3 regions of the Pseudoalteromonas sp. H103 genome follow, and region 3 is predicted to be linked to each of the others. Evidence: predicted binding sites of a transcription regulator. Region 3 holds the regulator's gene; each other region holds the start of a gene.
The links. The regulator FliA, encoded in region 3, starts transcription of late flagellar genes. The targets are predictions, from matches to a motif close to CTAAAGNTNNNNNNNNNNNNGCCGATA.
Positions count from the first base shown of each region.

Region 1 (5,632 bases), on a different contig from region 3:
TGGCGCAGGCAGATGCAGATAATGCAATTGCTAAGCTTAACGACAGTGAGTTTCAGCAACGTACTTTAAAAGTACGCGAAGCAAAACAAAAACAAGAAGATGATTCTAGTGCTCTTCGCACTGAGACGGATCAATCAGTGTAACTAGTTTTATCGCTAGTTTATCACTATTAATATCAGCCGTTGCATAGTAATGCAGCGGCTTTTTTATGTCTGAAGGTTTTTTTGCTATAAGGTTTGATTGAGCCAATAAAAAATGAACTCTATTTGCTATAGCTTGACCTGAATCTAACAACTGTACATCTCCCTTGAAGTACTCCCTAATAGGGTTGGCTAATATAGGGAAATGCGTACAGCCTAATACAAGCACGTCAGTATTTTTATCTACTTTTAGGCTATCAAGCTCTTGATGGAGTTTGAGCATGTCTAAGGCTTGTGTGTAAAAATACTGCTCAGCTAAAGCAACCAACTTAACGCTGCTATATAAGTTAACCGTTACATTACGTGCGTGTTCAGTAATTAAAGTTTTTGTATATCGACTTGTGACTGTAGCAGGTGTTGCCAATAGCGCTATGTGATTAGTACGAGTAAGCTCTGCTGCAGGCTTTATTGCAGGTACTACACCCACAATAGGAATAGAGGTTATTTTACGAACAGCACTCAGTGCCGAAGTTGAAGCCGTATTACACGCTATAACAATTAAATCAACACTCAACTTATTGCTATTAATAAAATGGATTAATGAATATAAGCGATTAATGATTGTTTGTTGGGACTGCGCTCCGTAGGGAAGTAGTGCGTTATCCATAAAATAACTGTACTGAGCATCAGGAATGCTTTGCTTTATATGCTCAAGTACAGTGGTGCCACCAATACCTGAATCAAAAACCATTATATGCGCTGACAAACAACTGTTCCCACTAAACGTTAAGAACGGCAGTTTGCCATGAGGTATTTATAAAAGAAAGTAGTTTAACTTTGCTGAGTTTCTAAATCAGCGAGATCATCTGCCGCTGTGTTTAACTGATTTAAATTTTCAAACATCGATTTAGTGTAATCAACTAGCTTATCGATTTCTTGTTGATCTTGGTTTAACCATTGTAAGATCCCAGCAAGTTGATTTTGTAAGCCTAACTCACCTGCTTTTTCAAAAGCATTTTTTAGATCATCGTTAAAAGGAGCTAATGTATCAGCCACTTCTTTTTCTGGAGCAGGCTTATACTCTTCGTAGCTTTTAACAGTTGCGACCGTTTTTGTTTGACGTAAATCCATAGAAAAAGCCACCAGCTGTTCACTACCTAAACTTAACTCTTGCGCTTGTTCAAATGCTTTATCTAAATCGCCACCAAAAAATGTTGAGCTTACATTTTGTAAGTCTTCCATCATCGCATTAATTGCATCTTGCTCTTGTTCGTTTAATTCACCATTAACCGACATTGAAAAAGACACCTGGCGAGATTGCGATGACGAACTTGCATATGATTCGCTATCATTGGTTCTGCTATAACCGCTAGCTGATTGGGACTCGTATGCATCGGCAAAGCTTATGCTTACTTCATCACCTTCGGCAGTTGTAAACTTGTACTGAGCATCACTGCTCATACTTACATATTGGCCTTGGCTTATACTTACACTGGCAGGTTGAGGATTAAATAACGATTCCTCCAATGTATCTATACCGTCGAAGATACCCTCTTGTGATTTTTTAATGCCTTCTTCCATGTCGTCATTAAAAATACCAGTGCCTTTAAGTTCTTCAACGGCATCATCAATACCCATTTGTACTCCTTTGCGCGCTTCGCCAAGCATATTCTTAAGCTTGTCATCGTCAGCGCCGTTTGCTTTTGCCTTATTAACGGCGCCACTGACAAAGTCGAGTACATTTTTTACTATCTCATCAAAATCAAATAGTGATTTCTCTGCTTTTTTTTCTTGAACGGGTAAGCCTAGTTGCTCAGCCATTTTATCGCCGAGTACTTTTGCAGCAAGCTCTCTACCTCGTTGTTGATAGCTATCTTGAGGAGACTCAATTGTAGGCTGCTGAATATCAGCCTTATTATTGAATTTATTGACATTACTGTTTGGCGTAAAGTTATAGTTACCTATTTTCATAAACTGTCTCCTATGCGTGCGTAGCTATTTATCGGCCAGCGCAAATAAAACTAAAGTTAAGCGAGCAAAAAAACACCATTAACTCTAACCAAAACTAGACAAATACACAGCGCACCCTACAATAACGCCGATAAACAGATCTTAGATAAGGTAGTAGCGTTAATGGCAGTTATTAAAATAGATACCACACAGTACCAAGCGCAATTAAGTGAAAAAGAGCAGCGTATAAGTGCACAGTTTCGACGTTTTGGTGTGGAGCAGCTAGAAGTATTTAGCTCAGAGCCAACTAACTACCGTCAACGCGCAGAGTTTAGAGTATGGCACGATGGCGACGATCTGTTCCATATTATGTTTGATCAACAAACAAAAGAAAAAATTCGCGTAGATACATTTGATCCTGCGGCACCTCTTGTAGATGAAATCATGCAGGTGATGATTGAAAATCTTAAACCATGTGAGATTTTACGCCGCAAGCTATTTCAAATAGATTACCTATCAACCCTAAGCGGTGAAATTTTAGTGAGCCTGCTTTATCACAAACCACTAGATGAGCAGTGGCTAACTGAAATAAAAGCACTTAAAGAAAAACTAAGCAGCAAGTACAAAATTGATTTTATTGGCCGTGCCCGTAAACAAAAAGAAGTACTTGGTGATGACTTTGTTACTGAGCGTTTAACTGTTAACGGCCAAGAGCTTATTTACCAACAAGTTGAAAACAGCTTTACTCAGCCAAATGCTAAAGTAAATATTAATATGCTTGAATGGGCGCAAGACTTATGTAAACCACTTAAAAATGATTTATTAGAGCTTTATTGCGGTAACGGTAACTTTTCTATTGCACTGGCGGGTTCTTTTAATAAAGTACTAGCAACTGAAATATCTAAATCGTCTGTTCACTCTGCTCAGTATAACATTGCCAAAAACAATGTAGATAATCTCGATATTATACGTATGTCGAGCGAAGAGTTTACTCAAGCAATGAATGGTGAGCGTACTTTCTCTCGCTTAGAGGGCATAGATTTAAAAAGCTACGACTGCCAAACCATATTAGTTGATCCACCGCGCGCAGGCATGGATGAGTTAACGTGTGATTTAGTGGCTAATTACGAAAATATAATTTATATATCGTGTAATCCAGAAACCCTTGAGCGTGATCTTGATCATTTAACTCGTACGCATAACGTTAAGCGCTTTGCGATATTTGATCAGTTCCCTTATACGCATCACATAGAATCAGGTGTTTTCTTACAGCGTAAATAACCAACCAAAATTAAAGTGCCAGTACTTTTATAAGTGCTGGTATTTGTTCTTCACTAAACACTTGAATCCCATTCTTCATTAATAATGCTGCAGTTAAACCTAGACCTTCGATTTTTACTCCGCGATGCTTTCCATCATATATTGTATTTCGTCCACAAGAAGGGCTCGATTCTTTAAGTAGAGCAAAACGAACTTTATTCTTTTTACAAACTTCTAGCGCTATATTAGCCCCAGTTTGAAATTGCTCTGTAACATCCTCTCCTGAATTAGTAATTACTCTCCCCTGTATTATTTCAGCAGGAGCTCTAGGAGTAGATAGCCCACCAACAACTTCAGGACAAAAGGATATTATTTTCTTATTACTTTGCCATACCCGTAATTGTGGATGCTGTAATGTTTGTCCTTTTCCATCATAACGAACAGGCTGCCCTAGCAAGCAACTCGATACTAATATTTTTTCCATTGCTACATCCTTATAAAGCAAAAAAGCTCCCTGAGGAGCTTTTTTAGTTTTAGCTAAATTTATTTGCTAGCTAAATAATTAATCAGTTTACCAATGTCTTCTGGCTCAGTAATACCCGACTCTCGGCCAAGGTTTAATTTGTACTTACCATTTACAATAAATGTAGGTACGCCACGTAGTGCGCCTTTTTCTTTAAAGTAGTTTTGATCGCGTTTCATTTTAGAGCTTAGCGTACGTACCGAGAAGCTTTTGAAAAGCTTATCAAACTTATCGCCATCTACACCTTGTGCTACAAATATATCTTTTACATCAGCAAGCTCATTAAACTTAGCGCGCTTGGTATGAATGTGATTAAAAATTGCAGAAACAATTTTATCTTTTTGTGGAAGCACTTCAGCTGTCGCTAGCGCTTGGCTCATCATTTGTTGATTTTCTGGGTCACGAACACCTACAAAATCCACATGGCTCTTTTTAAATTTAACATTTTTATCAAGCTTAGGTTTAAACTCACCAATTAATGCTTCCATGTTATTACATGCAGGGCAGTAAAATGAGAAAAACTCTTTAATCTCTGGTTTTTTAGTTGCACGCTCAGATACCACGTCGTAATGCACGCCTTCTTCATACGTTGCTGCAAAACTAGTTGCTGCCATTGGCAGTAATACTGCAAGTAAACCTGCTTTAACTAATTTGATCATTATTATTATTCTCCGAGATTAAAGTGTTAGTAAAAAAGCAACTAACTCATCAAGTTCTTGCTGATTATTGATGGTGTTAATATTTATTTTATATTTATCGTTAACTATAAAAGTAGGCACGCCTGTAAGTGCGCCAATTTTCGAGTATTTATTTTGTTTGTCTTGCATTGCACGTTCAGCGGCAATAATTGGCATACTTGCAATGTCTTGATCGAATGTCGCGCTATCAATACCGTTAACTTCAAGTAACTTTTTAACGTCTTTCATTTGCGTTAAAGGAGCACGTTGAACATGAATGCTTTTGAATATTTGATCGCTAATGCTTTGCGCCTGCCCATGTTTTTTGCCAATTAAGTAGGCATAGCTCAAATTGCTTTGTGCTTGTGGCGAAACGCCGCCTAAAAAGTTCACATGGTTTTTAATGAACTCTGTACCTTCAGGTAGGTTTTTTTCGATTGCTTTAGCAACTGGCTCAAATTTAAAACAGTGCGGGCAATAGTAAGAAAAAAACTCGGTTACCTGTGGCTCCGCGCTTTTATCTACATCAATCACTGTATATTGGTTATCGGCTTCAAACTGTGCAGCAAGTGCTGCAAATGGTAAACATAAAAGTAATAAACTCAGTTTCAATTTTTTAAGCATTGGTATCTCGTTGTACTTATCTTTAAATAAAATATTATGGCAATAACTTAAGCGGTGCTTCTTGCAGTGCTGCAAGCTGCTCTTTTAGCGCTAAAATTTGTTGCTCCCAGTATTTGTCATCTGCAAACCACGAAAAGTTCCGTACAAAAGCAGGATCGCTCCATCGTTTAGCTACCCATCCCATGTAATGAATAATACGCATCGCTCGCAGCGGTTCAATCAATTTGAGTTGAGTGTGGTCAAAATCACAAAACTCTTCATACGCATTTACAAGGGTGTCTAACTGTAACAGTTGCGTAGCCCTATCGCCACTGAGCATCATCCATAAATCTTGAATAGCAGGACCTTGACGGCTATCATCTAAATCAACAAACATTAACGCATCACCTGCCCACAATATGTTACCTGCATGGCAATCTCCATGTAAGCGAATACTGTGCGTATCTTTATACTGCGTT
Region 1 is NZ_LOFG01000009.1:653-6,284, forward strand. It holds gene ATS74_RS06985 (RNA recognition motif domain-containing protein) at 1-143, shown strand, start outside; gene murI (glutamate racemase) at 106-906, opposite strand; gene ATS74_RS06995 (DUF5610 domain-containing protein) at 972-2,111, opposite strand; gene trmA (tRNA (uridine(54)-C5)-methyltransferase TrmA) at 2,274-3,371, shown strand; gene ATS74_RS07005 (DUF523 domain-containing protein) at 3,382-3,834, opposite strand; gene ATS74_RS07010 (thiol:disulfide interchange protein DsbA/DsbL) at 3,894-4,532, opposite strand; gene ATS74_RS07015 (thiol:disulfide interchange protein DsbA/DsbL) at 4,551-5,174, opposite strand; gene ATS74_RS07020 (serine/threonine protein kinase) at 5,209-5,632, opposite strand, start outside.
Region 1: ATS74_RS06995 (DUF5610 domain-containing protein) is a predicted target of FliA. The motif match lies at 2,141-2,167, and genes of this name have one in related genera.

Region 2 (5,632 bases), on a different contig from region 3:
TGAATCAAATAATGCCTACAAATGAGCTGATACACTTTTGCTTCATCAGTGGCCAAGTTTGCAGTTTTTAATTGCTTTGCTGTGGGCACAATTGCATGGTGTGCAGCAACTTTTGAATCATTAAAGCATTTACTGCATTTTTTAGCATCAGCCCCATTCGCAAACTCAGTTTTTTGACCGCCATTTGCTGCAATTGCTTTTAAAATGGAAGGCGCATCTAAGTGATGTTCTTTAGGTAAATAACGATTATCTGAACGAGGGTAGGTGATTAATTTATGGCGCTCATAAAGTGTTTGGCAAATATCAAGCACCTGCTGAGCAGCCATACCAAATGCCTTTGCAGCATCTATTTGAAGTGAAGATAAATTATAAGGTAAAGGTGCACTTTGTTTTTTTTGTTTTTGTTCAAGTGCTGTTACCTCTCCTTTTTGATTAGTTATACGCGAAGCTACATTTTCGGCGAGTGCTTTATTTAATACCCGCCCTTCTTCATCTTGATGAGGCTCGCAAGCTTTACTCGGCACCCACTTAGCTGTAAATAACTGCTGCTTTGGAGTAACTAAATGCGCCAACACTTCATAAAATGGTTTTGATACAAAATTAGCTATTTCGTTATCGCGGTTAACCACTAAACCTAAAATAGGGGTTTGTACGCGCCCAACTGATAACACATTGCCAAACCCTGCTTTTTGCCCAGCTAAAGTATAGGCACGCGTAAGGTTCATACCAAAAAGCCAATCCGCTCGTGAACGTGCAAGCGCTGATACACTAAGTGGAATAAATTCGCGATTAGAGCGCATACTACTAAGTGCTTTTTTAACTGCTGCTAAGTTTAAATCGCTTATTAGTAAACGCTGAATACTTTGCTTTTTAGTTTTGCTTATTTTGGCTTGCTCTATTACCTCATCGACCAAAAGTTGACCCTCGCGGTCGGGATCACCAGCATGAACTAACAATGATGCTTGTTTAATTAACTTTTTTAAAATAGTTAATTGCTTGCGAGTTTTCGTTTTAGCCTTTAGCTGCCACTGCTCAGGCACAATAGGAAGGTGTTCAAATTGCCATTTTTTGAAGCGCTCATCGTAGTCATCAGGCTCTGCTTGCTCAAGTAAGTGCCCTATACACCACGAGACACAATCACCATTAGCTACTTCTATATACCCATCGTGTTTTTTATGTGGTTTTGGTAAGGCATCAGCAATTGCTCTGCCTAGTGATGGTTTTTCTGCAATGTAGAGTTTCATGGGAGTCGCTCACTCACTGTTTATATAAACAGTAGTTTAGCACAACTATTTTAAGGTGAGGAGTTTTCTCTTTTTGACCTTACACTGCCTTGCTTAGTGAAAAGGATAATTAAAGGTAAATAGCATACAACCACCGTGGCAATATTGATAAATGGCATTAGGGTCTGATAAATAACTGTACTGTAAGCTAAATCCCACAAGTGGCGATCAACTAATCGGAATAGTTGTAATATAGGTGCGCCAATAACAACTAGTTGCCCAATAACACATTGCCATAAATAAACTTTATCCTTTATACCCCAGTAGGCTATAAGTGCCATCCAAATAATATCTGTGAGCGCCCAAACTAAATAACGATAAATATAAATGTCATCAAACGCTCTTAGGCTTGAAGCAGTTAGGTTACCAAAGAGGAAAAAAGCTGCGGTAAGTAGTACAAATCGAAAGGCTAGTCGATCTTTAAATACAAAAAATATAAAAATAGCCGGGCTTAGCATTAAAACCCAGCTTTTACTTAAAATACTGACAATATACAAAAACCATTCAGGCAAAATACTCTGCCCTATTTTGTTTTTGTATCGTCATCAGTACCATCACCATTACCCGGCATGTCGCAATATTTATTGATTATTTTCACAGGCACTCCATTACATATGTTAAGGAAATGTACTGTAAGCTAAAATGATGAAATTGCCAAGATACTTAGGCAATTAAGTACCTTAAATTAAAACAAACATAATGAGATATAACACAAAGCAATAACTTATCGCACATCAATAGGATCAGACTCTTTAGCCTTACCTTGCAAGATTGATATTTCTACTCGACGGTTTCTTCGGCGATCTTCATTTGAATCGTTTGGTACAAGTGGGCGAGTATCGGCACGCCCTACTACCATCATCCGGTTTTTATCAAACCCTTGCACTGTTTGCAGCTCGCTTGCGACTGCTACAGCACGCTTTGACGATAAGTCCCAATTATTAATATATAACTCATTTGAAACCTGAAAATCGTCGGTATGTCCCGAAACAGTAATTTCGCCAGGTACATCTTTTAACAGCACACCAATATCTTGAATGATAGGTTTAAACTTAGGTTGTAAAAATGCACTCCCTGAGGGAAATGAGCCATTTTCACGAATACGAATAATAATTTGCTGCCCTAAAGATTCAAGCTCTATTGCACCATCTATAATTTGCTTTTCGAGTTGTTGCGCTATTTTTTTAACTAACTCATTTGTTTGCTCTTGATCGGCCGCTGAAGTTGCTTGCTCTGACGATTGCTCTTGCGAAGTGCTACGCGACTCCCCTCCGCGTTTATCTCCTCGCTGCTCTTGCCTACCACCGGCTGAGCTTTCATCACCTGCTTGAAACTCAAGCATTTGCTGGGTCATTTCTACAGTTTGTTGTTGAATGGTTTCTATAGGGGTTGGCTCTGGTTTACCGGGAGTAAATTCCATGGCAATAACAGACGTGCCTTTGGGGATATCTTTTACTTCTATTTTATTTTGCACACCAAATGCAAACTTCATCGAGCCTGCTATTTGTTTAAATTTAAGTACATCCATTTCTGAAAACGCAAGCAAGAGTACAAAGAAGCACATTAATAATGACATTAAATCGGCAAAAGTTCCCATCCAAGCAGGTAAACCTGGTGGTGGGCATTTGCACTCTTGATCAGACATGGTTACTCCTCGGTATCTACTTTACGTTTAGATTCAGCTAAGTAGTTTTTCAAAATACCTTCAATTACTTTTGGGTTTTGACCATCTTGGATACCTAAAATTGCATCCAAAATTAAACGTTGGTTCATTGCTTCTTCGTCTTTACGTAGTTCGAGTTTTACCTGAATTGGAATTGCTACAACGTTTGCTAAAAATGCACCATATAAAGTAGTTAATAGTGCTACAGCCATTGCGGGTCCAATTGCTTTAGGGTCGTCCATGTTAGATAACATTGCAACCAAGCCAATGAGTGTACCAATCATGCCCATAGCAGGTGCTATATCAGCAAGCGACTTAAATAAACCCGCGCCCATTTCATGACGGGTAGTGGTTAAAGAAATATCTTTTTGAAGTGTTGCACGCACAACGTCAGCATCATGCCCATCAACAAGCATATCTACGCCTTTGCGCATAAATGGATTGGGAATTTCGGCTTCTTCAAGGGCTAAAAAACCACCTTTACGTGCTGAATCAGCAAGTTCTACTGCTTTTTCTATTAGCTCTTCAGGGGATTCTATTTTAAACATGAATGCCTTACCAACTACTTTACCTATGCCTAAAAATTGTGACATGGTGAAGTTTGATAAAACAATAAACAGTGAGCCGCCAAAAACAATGACACTTGAAGGAGCATCGGCAAACATAGCCATTTCACCGCTACTACTCATAAACATAGACATGACAATTAAGCCAATTGCGCCTAGGATCCCGATTATGGTTGCTAAATCCACATTTCCTCCAGAGGTTTCATGTTCAGTGCCTTATTATAAACTTTTATTATTATCTGCTTATCGGCAACATACTGAATTGCTTAAGCCATTTTTATAAATAAACATAAAAAGCAGCCTTTAGCACTATTTTAGATCAAGTTATATGTGCAACCTAATTTATTAACCATTAAGAGTGCTATTAAGCCTTTATTAATGCAATTAAATATAATTTAACGCCATAAAGGTAAAAAACCAATATCATCCTTTGACCTAGTTTAGCATTCCCCCTAAAATTGACCCCTAAATTTATTATGTAAGCTGAAATAAAGATGGCGACTAAAAAACCTGAAAACTTAAGTTTCGAACAAGCACTAGAAGAATTATCGACAATTGTTAGTGATATGGAACAAGGTGATTTGTCGCTTGAGCAATCGCTTAAACAATTTGAACGTGGAATTGCATTAGCGAGTGCTTCATCAGGAAAATTACAGCAAGCAGAGCAAAAAGTATCAATTTTGATGGGTAACAGCGAAAAGTCAGCACTTACAAACTTTGATAACGATATGGAATAGTTGTGAGCATTAAAGATTATATTGAATGTGCTCAAAAAGATGTAGTAGCTACTTTACAACAACATTTTGACCAACCTCTCGATACAGAGCAAACAATAAAAAGTGCCACAGAGTATGGGTTATTTAATGGTGGCAAAAGACTACGCCCATTTTTAGTGTACGCCACAGGCGAAATGCTCGGTGCTAAAAAGCAAGATTTGGACATATTGGCAGGCGCTATTGAATGTATTCATAGCTACTCACTTGTTCATGATGATTTACCTGCGATGGATGATGACGATTTACGTCGTGGTCGCCCTACTTGCCATATTGAGTTTGGCGAAGCGCACGCAATTTTAGCTGGTGATGCACTACAAACCCTCGCCTTTGAGTTAATAGCAAGCCATGAATTTACATGCTCTTCGCAAACACAGATAAAAATGATTGCTCAACTAGCTAAAGCATCTGGCCTTGAGGGCATGGTGGGCGGACAATCTTTAGATATTGCAGCAACAGATAAAGCAGTTACCGTTCAAGAGCTTGAACGTATACATAAACTAAAAACGGGTGCGCTCATTAATTGTGCGATTACACTTGGTGCATTGTGTAGCGAAAATGCAGACAAACAAACTTTAGAAAACTTAAGCATTTTTGGGTATGCTATAGGGCTGGCATTTCAAGTACACGACGATATTTTAGATGTTGAAGGCGATACTATTATTTTAGGTAAGCCACAAGGGTCAGATATCGCCGCGAATAAAGCGACATACCCGGCGTTATTAGGTATGCTAGGCGCTAAAGAAAAGGCGCAAAACTTAATACAACAAGCACATGAAGCGCTTGCAAAAATAGATGCCGACACAACACATCTTGCGTCGCTAGCAAATTACCTTATTGAGCGTGACCACTAATAACCGCTTTAGCGTATTGCAATTAGCACTGACATTATTACTCAACATTAATTACTCATAAACGCTTTGTGTTAATTAATGTTAGCGAAGGATATATATAAAACCATGACACTTGATAGTAGCAAGTATCCATTACTTAATTTGGTTGACGAACCAGCACAGCTGCGTGATTTAGCGCAAGATAAACTTCCTGCTTTTAGCAACGAGCTGCGCGATTACTTACTCAACTCAGTATCGCAAAGTAGCGGTCATTTAGCGTCTGGTTTAGGAACAGTTGAGCTAACTGTTGCACTACATTATGTTTATAACACACCAGAAGATCGCGTTGTATGGGATGTAGGACATCAAGCTTACCCACATAAAATATTAACTGGTCGTCGTGATTTAATGCACACCATTCGTCAAAAAGATGGCCTGCACCCTTTTCCGTTTAGAGATGAAAGCGAATACGATACTTTTAGTGTGGGCCATTCAAGTACATCTATTTCAGCGG
Region 2 is NZ_LOFG01000006.1:3,842-9,473, forward strand. It holds gene ATS74_RS05820 (DNA topoisomerase III) at 1-1,244, opposite strand, end outside; gene ATS74_RS05825 (hypothetical protein) at 1,295-1,795, opposite strand; gene ATS74_RS05830 (flagellar motor protein MotB) at 2,008-2,928, opposite strand; gene pomA (flagellar motor protein PomA) at 2,931-3,698, opposite strand; gene ATS74_RS05840 (exodeoxyribonuclease VII small subunit) at 4,007-4,249, shown strand; gene ispA ((2E,6E)-farnesyl diphosphate synthase) at 4,252-5,139, shown strand; gene dxs (1-deoxy-D-xylulose-5-phosphate synthase) at 5,245-5,632, shown strand, end outside.
Region 2: pomA (flagellar motor protein PomA) is a predicted target of FliA. The motif match lies at 3,757-3,783, and genes of this name have one in related genera.

Region 3 (5,632 bases):
CGAACCTTCGATATTGCTAACGTCAGGAATGTTACGCACTGTGTTATCTCGTTTTGTTAAGTACACAATACCTGGTTTAAGGGTGATGTCTTATCAAGAGGTACCAGATGAAAGACAGATCAAGATTGTAAGCTCGGTAGGCCAACAATAAGATTTTAACAGGGGTTAAACCATGAAAATTAAACGTTTTTTCGCTAAAGATATGCGCACAGCACTTAAAGAAGTTAAAGATGAGTTAGGTGTTGATGCGGTTATTATGTCAAATAAGAAGCTTGCTAACGGTGTTGAAATTGTAGCAGCGGTTGATTATGACAAGGCAGCCCCTAAAGTAGCTTCGCAGCCTCAAACAGCTCAAAATACACTTGCTCAAGCACCACAACAAAGTATGCATAATTTTGTAAAACCAGAGCCTCAACGTGCTAAACCAGAGCCTCAAGCAAAAGTTGCAGACAGCTTACAAGCGTTATTAGAGCGCCAGTCTCCACGTCCTCGTTCTCCAGAGCTTGCTTCAATGTTTTCACAATCGGGTATTGATACTACCGACAACTACCAAGAGCCAGTCGCTAAAGCGCGTCCTACCAATAATATGTTTGCACGTGATGATGTAGCCCCGCAGCGTCCGCATACGCAAGCTGATAGCTTAGGTTTTGACGACTTAGACCGTGATTTTGATGATTTAGAAGCGCCTGTAAATTCTCGCCCACAAACTAAAAATAATGAAAGCGAAGAAATGACAAATATGCGCGAGGAAATGAACGCAATTCGTCAATTACTTGAGCATCAAGTATCGGGTTTAATGCAACAAGATATGGCGCGTCGCGATCCAACACGTGCGTGTATGGTTGACCGTTTAGTTGGTATGGGTATAGATAAAGAAGTCGCTCAGCAAATGGCTTGTTTTGTGCCTGACGATGTATCTCGCCAACAAGGTTGGAAAGCATTATTAACTATGGTCGAAGATCAAATGCAAACAACTAACAACGAGATACTTCGCCAAGGTGGTGTTTATGCGTTAGTTGGCCCAACAGGCGTAGGTAAAACAACAACGGTTGCTAAACTTGCAGCTTTAGGCGCTCAAAAATATGGTGCTGATAAAGTCGCATTAATTACAACTGATACTTACAGAATTGGTGCTTATGAGCAGCTTGCCACATACGGACGAATCATTGGTTGTGGAGTTAAACAAGTAAAAGATGCTAATGAATTAGCTGAAGTTTTATATCATTTACGTAATAAGCGTCTAGTATTAATTGATACAGCAGGTATGAGCCAACGAGACTTGCGTTTAACTGAGCAGTTAAATACATTAATGCGTAATCAACGCGTTGATATTCGTAGTTATTTAGTACTAAGTGCAACAGCACAAATTAATGTACTGCAAGAAACCGTACGTCACTTTAAAAAAGTACAGTTAAGTGGTTGTATTTTCACCAAGTTAGACGAGTCTTTAAGTTTGGGTGAGATTATTAGTATTGCGATTCAAAATCGCCTTCCAATAGGGTATCTTACTAACGGGCAACGAGTACCAGAAGATATTCGAGTTGCAAATGCTGAGAAACTAGTTAAAAAGGCTGAGCAATTGTATTTAAAAAGAACAAAAGCACAACATTCAAGGCACCAAGCAGTGGCGCCAAGCACAGTAGGGATGTATGATTAACACAGTATTAGATCAAGCAAGCGGCCTGCGCAAAATGAGTCAAAACAATAACAACGGCATAAAAGTTATCGCTGTTACTGGTGGTAAAGGTGGAGTAGGGAAAACAAACGTTTCTCTAAATACTGCTATTGCATTAGGGCAGCAAGGTAATCGAGTATTAGTGCTTGATGCCGACTTAGGCTTAGCAAATTGTGATGTGATGCTTGGTTTGCGCGTAGAGCGCAACTTGTCACATGTTTTATCTGGCGAATGCGAGCTGGATGAAATTTTAGTTGAAGGCCCTGCAGGAATAAAAATTGTACCTGCTACGTCGGGTTCGCAGAGTATGGTCGAACTATCGTCTTCAGAGCATGCTGGTTTAATTCGTGCTTTTAGTGAACTCAACACTGAATTTGATATTTTAATTGTAGATACTGCCGCCGGTATTTCTGACATGGTGCTAAGTTTTTCTCGAGCTGCACAAGATGTCATGGTTGTTGTTTGTGATGAGCCAACATCAATAACTGATGCATATGCGTTAATTAAAGTATTAAGCCGTGAGCATGGTGTTTATAAATTTAAAATTGTTGCAAATATGGTCCGCAGTATGCGAGAAGGCCAAGAGTTATTTGCAAAGCTATCTAAAGTAACGGATCGGTTTTTAGATATTTCAATGGAGCTTGTTGCCACCGTTCCATATGATGAAAATATGCGTAAATCAACGCGTCGCCAAAAAGTAATTGTAGAACTCTTTCCGAATTCGCCAGCAGCCCTTGCATTTAAAACGCTGGCAACAAAAGCAGTTAAATGGCCAATACCAAACCAACCATCTGGGCATTTAGAGTTTTTCATTGAAAAACTAGTAAACGGCTAATTATGACAACATTGGTGAATAGAGCTATGGGATATCAAACAACACAAAACTTGAATGTGATTGTTGAAAAGCATGCATCGCTTGTAAAAAAAGTGGCATGCCATCTAATTGCTCGATTACCGCCAAGTGTTCAACTTGATGATTTAATTCAATCAGGAATGATAGGTTTAATTGAAGCTTCAAAAAACTTTGATGCAACCAAAGGCGCAAGTTTTGAAACCTTCGCAGGTATAAGAATTCGTGGAGCTATGCTCGATGAAATGCGCCGGGGTGATTGGGCCCCTCGCTCAGTACACCGTAAAAGTAGGCAAGTAGCTGAGGCCATCACAGAGCTTGAAAGTAGCTTAAATCGTGAACCATCAGATACAGAAGTTGCTGAAAAACTTGAAATTTCGTTAAATGAGTACCATCATATTTTAAATGATGTTAACGCAAGTAAAGTATTAGGTATTGAGGATCTTGGAGTTGATGAAGATGTTATCACTCCTGTAGGGCAAGATTTATCACTAGACAAACCTTTTAATAATGTTAAAAATGAACGGTTTAATGAGTCTTTGCTTAGTGCAATTAAATCATTACCAGAGCGTGATGCAATGGTACTTTCTTTGTACTATAACGATGAAATGAATTTAAAAGAAATAGGACATATACTCGATGTAAGTGAATCGCGTGTAAGTCAAATACATGGTCAGGCGATGATTAAGCTTAAAGCTAAAATCAATGACTGGATAAATTAGTAGTAAGTAAACTAAGGTTAAAACCTCACTGGAGGATGTTTTGGATAAAAACATGAAAATTCTTGTTGTTGATGATTTCTCAACGATGAGACGTATTATTAAAAATCTGTTACGTGACTTAGGCTTCACTAACGTTCAAGAAGCTGATGACGGTTCTACAGCTTTGCCTATGTTACAAAATCAAGTATTTGACTTTGTGGTTACAGATTGGAACATGCCGGGAATGCAAGGTATTGACCTTTTAAGAGCGATTCGTGCAGATGATAAGCTAAAGCATATCCCTGTACTAATGGTGACAGCTGAAGCTAAAAAAGAACAAATAATTGCAGCAGCTCAAGCTGGCGTTAATGGTTATATTGTGAAGCCTTTTACGGCTGGAACATTAAAAACTAAATTAGAAAAAGTATTTGAACGTTTAGGTTAATGATGGGGGAGAGGCTTATGTCAGCACCTGCTGCGCCTCAAATAACTTTAGAACAAGCTCGACAACTCGTCGTTTTTTTAGAAAACGGTGAGCAAGAGAAAGCCAATCAGTTAATTTTAGAAACCGCTTCACAAGAGCAATCTGAATTATTTGCTGAAGTTGGAAAGTTAACCCGTCAATTGCACGAAGCGCTTAAAAGCTTTGAACTTGATACACGTTTAACTGACTTAACTACCGACGCTATTCCTGATGCTAAAAAGCGGCTTAATTATGTTATGGAAATGACAGAAAATGCAGCTAATAAAACAATGGATGCCGTTGAAGCAAGTTTGCCTATTGCTCAGCAATTAGCAGATGAAATATCTCATATTAAACCGACTTGGGATCGCTTAATGAGTCGCGAAATTGAGTTAGGTGAGTTTAAGACGCTGTGTCATAGCATCGATAAGTTTATGAACAATTCTCATCATAAAACCGATGAGTTACAGAGCTTAATGACCAACGTGTTAATGGCTCAAGACTATCAGGATCTAACCGGACAGGTCATTCGTCGTGTTATAGAACTTGTAAGAGAAGTTGAAGAGAGCTTACTCCATCTTTTAACAGCCTTTGCTGCACAAGATGACAGCACAGCTGAAATAATAGAACAACAAAAAACAGAAGAACCAGTTGCCACACAAACTTTAGCAGGTCCTGAAGGCCCTATTATTGATAAAGATTCACGTAATGATGTTGTATCTGATCAAGATGAAGTCGATGATCTTTTATCAAGTTTGGGCTTCTAAGAGGAGAGTAACTGCATGAGCTTTGAAGTCGATGAAGATATTTTACAAGACTTTCTTGTAGAAGCTGGAGAAATCCTAGAGCTTTTATCTGAACAGTTAGTTGAGCTGGAAAATAACCCAGAAGATACCGAACTACTAAATGCTATATTTAGAGGTTTTCATACCGTAAAAGGTGGTGCCGGCTTTTTAGCAATGACGGAGCTTGTTGATGCGTGTCATGGTGCAGAAAACGTATTCGATTTACTGCGTCAAGGAGTGCGAACTGTCAACTCTGAGTTGATGGATGTTATATTACAAGCCCTCGACACCATTAATGAAATGTTTGCGACTATTCAAAATAGAGACAAACCTGAACCTGCAGACCCTCAGTTACTCGAAACTCTCCATATACTTGGTTTACCGCCGACAGAGGCTGAACTAGCCGGTGCAGCATCCCAAAATGAACCAGAGCAACCTCAAGCTGAGTCTGTAGAAGCGAATGATATAGACGAAGAAGACCCATTTGCTTTTGATGAATTGTTTAGTGGTGCACCTAGCGCAGCTGATGCACAAATAGATGAAATTACCGAAGACGAATTTGAAAACCTGCTTGATGAACTTCATGGTAAAGGACAAGGTCCTATTGCTGAAGAAGCAACAGCAAGCGGTGCTGATTTTAGCGGCGATATAACAGATGATGAATTCGATAGTTTATTAGATGAATTACATGGTGTTGGTAGTTTTGGTGCTGTAGCAAACTCAGAACCAGAAAAAAGTAACACTGCACAAGCTCCTGTTGAACAAGCTAAAGCAGCACCAAGCGATGTGAGTTCATCGTCAGATGATGAAATTAGTGATGATGAGTTTGAAGCGCTTCTTGATGAGCTTCATGGTAAAGGGACTGCTCCTAAATCGACAGAAAGCGCACCAGCTGCAAAACAACCAGAGCCTGTTTCACCGCCAGCTGCAAAACAGCCTGAGCCGGTAAAAAAAGCGGAACCAGCTAAAGCCCCTGCACCAAAACCAGTTGAAAAAGCACCTGAAAAGCCTGCAGCAAAAGCACCTCCTGCACCTAAAAAGGCAGCACCACCGCCAGCTGAAACTACAGTACGTGTAGATACTAAGCGTCTTGATCAAATTATGAATATGGTGGGTGAGCTAGTACTTGTTCGAAATCGCTTAGTGAGTCTTGCCACT
Region 3 is NZ_LOFG01000012.1:341,209-346,840, reverse strand. It holds gene flhA (flagellar biosynthesis protein FlhA) at 1-151, shown strand, start outside; gene flhF (flagellar biosynthesis protein FlhF) at 173-1,657, shown strand; gene ATS74_RS08890 (MinD/ParA family ATP-binding protein) at 1,650-2,510, shown strand; gene ATS74_RS08885 (RNA polymerase sigma factor FliA) at 2,537-3,247, shown strand; gene cheY (chemotaxis response regulator CheY) at 3,288-3,671, shown strand; gene ATS74_RS08875 (protein phosphatase CheZ) at 3,689-4,456, shown strand; gene ATS74_RS08870 (chemotaxis protein CheA) at 4,472-5,632, shown strand, end outside.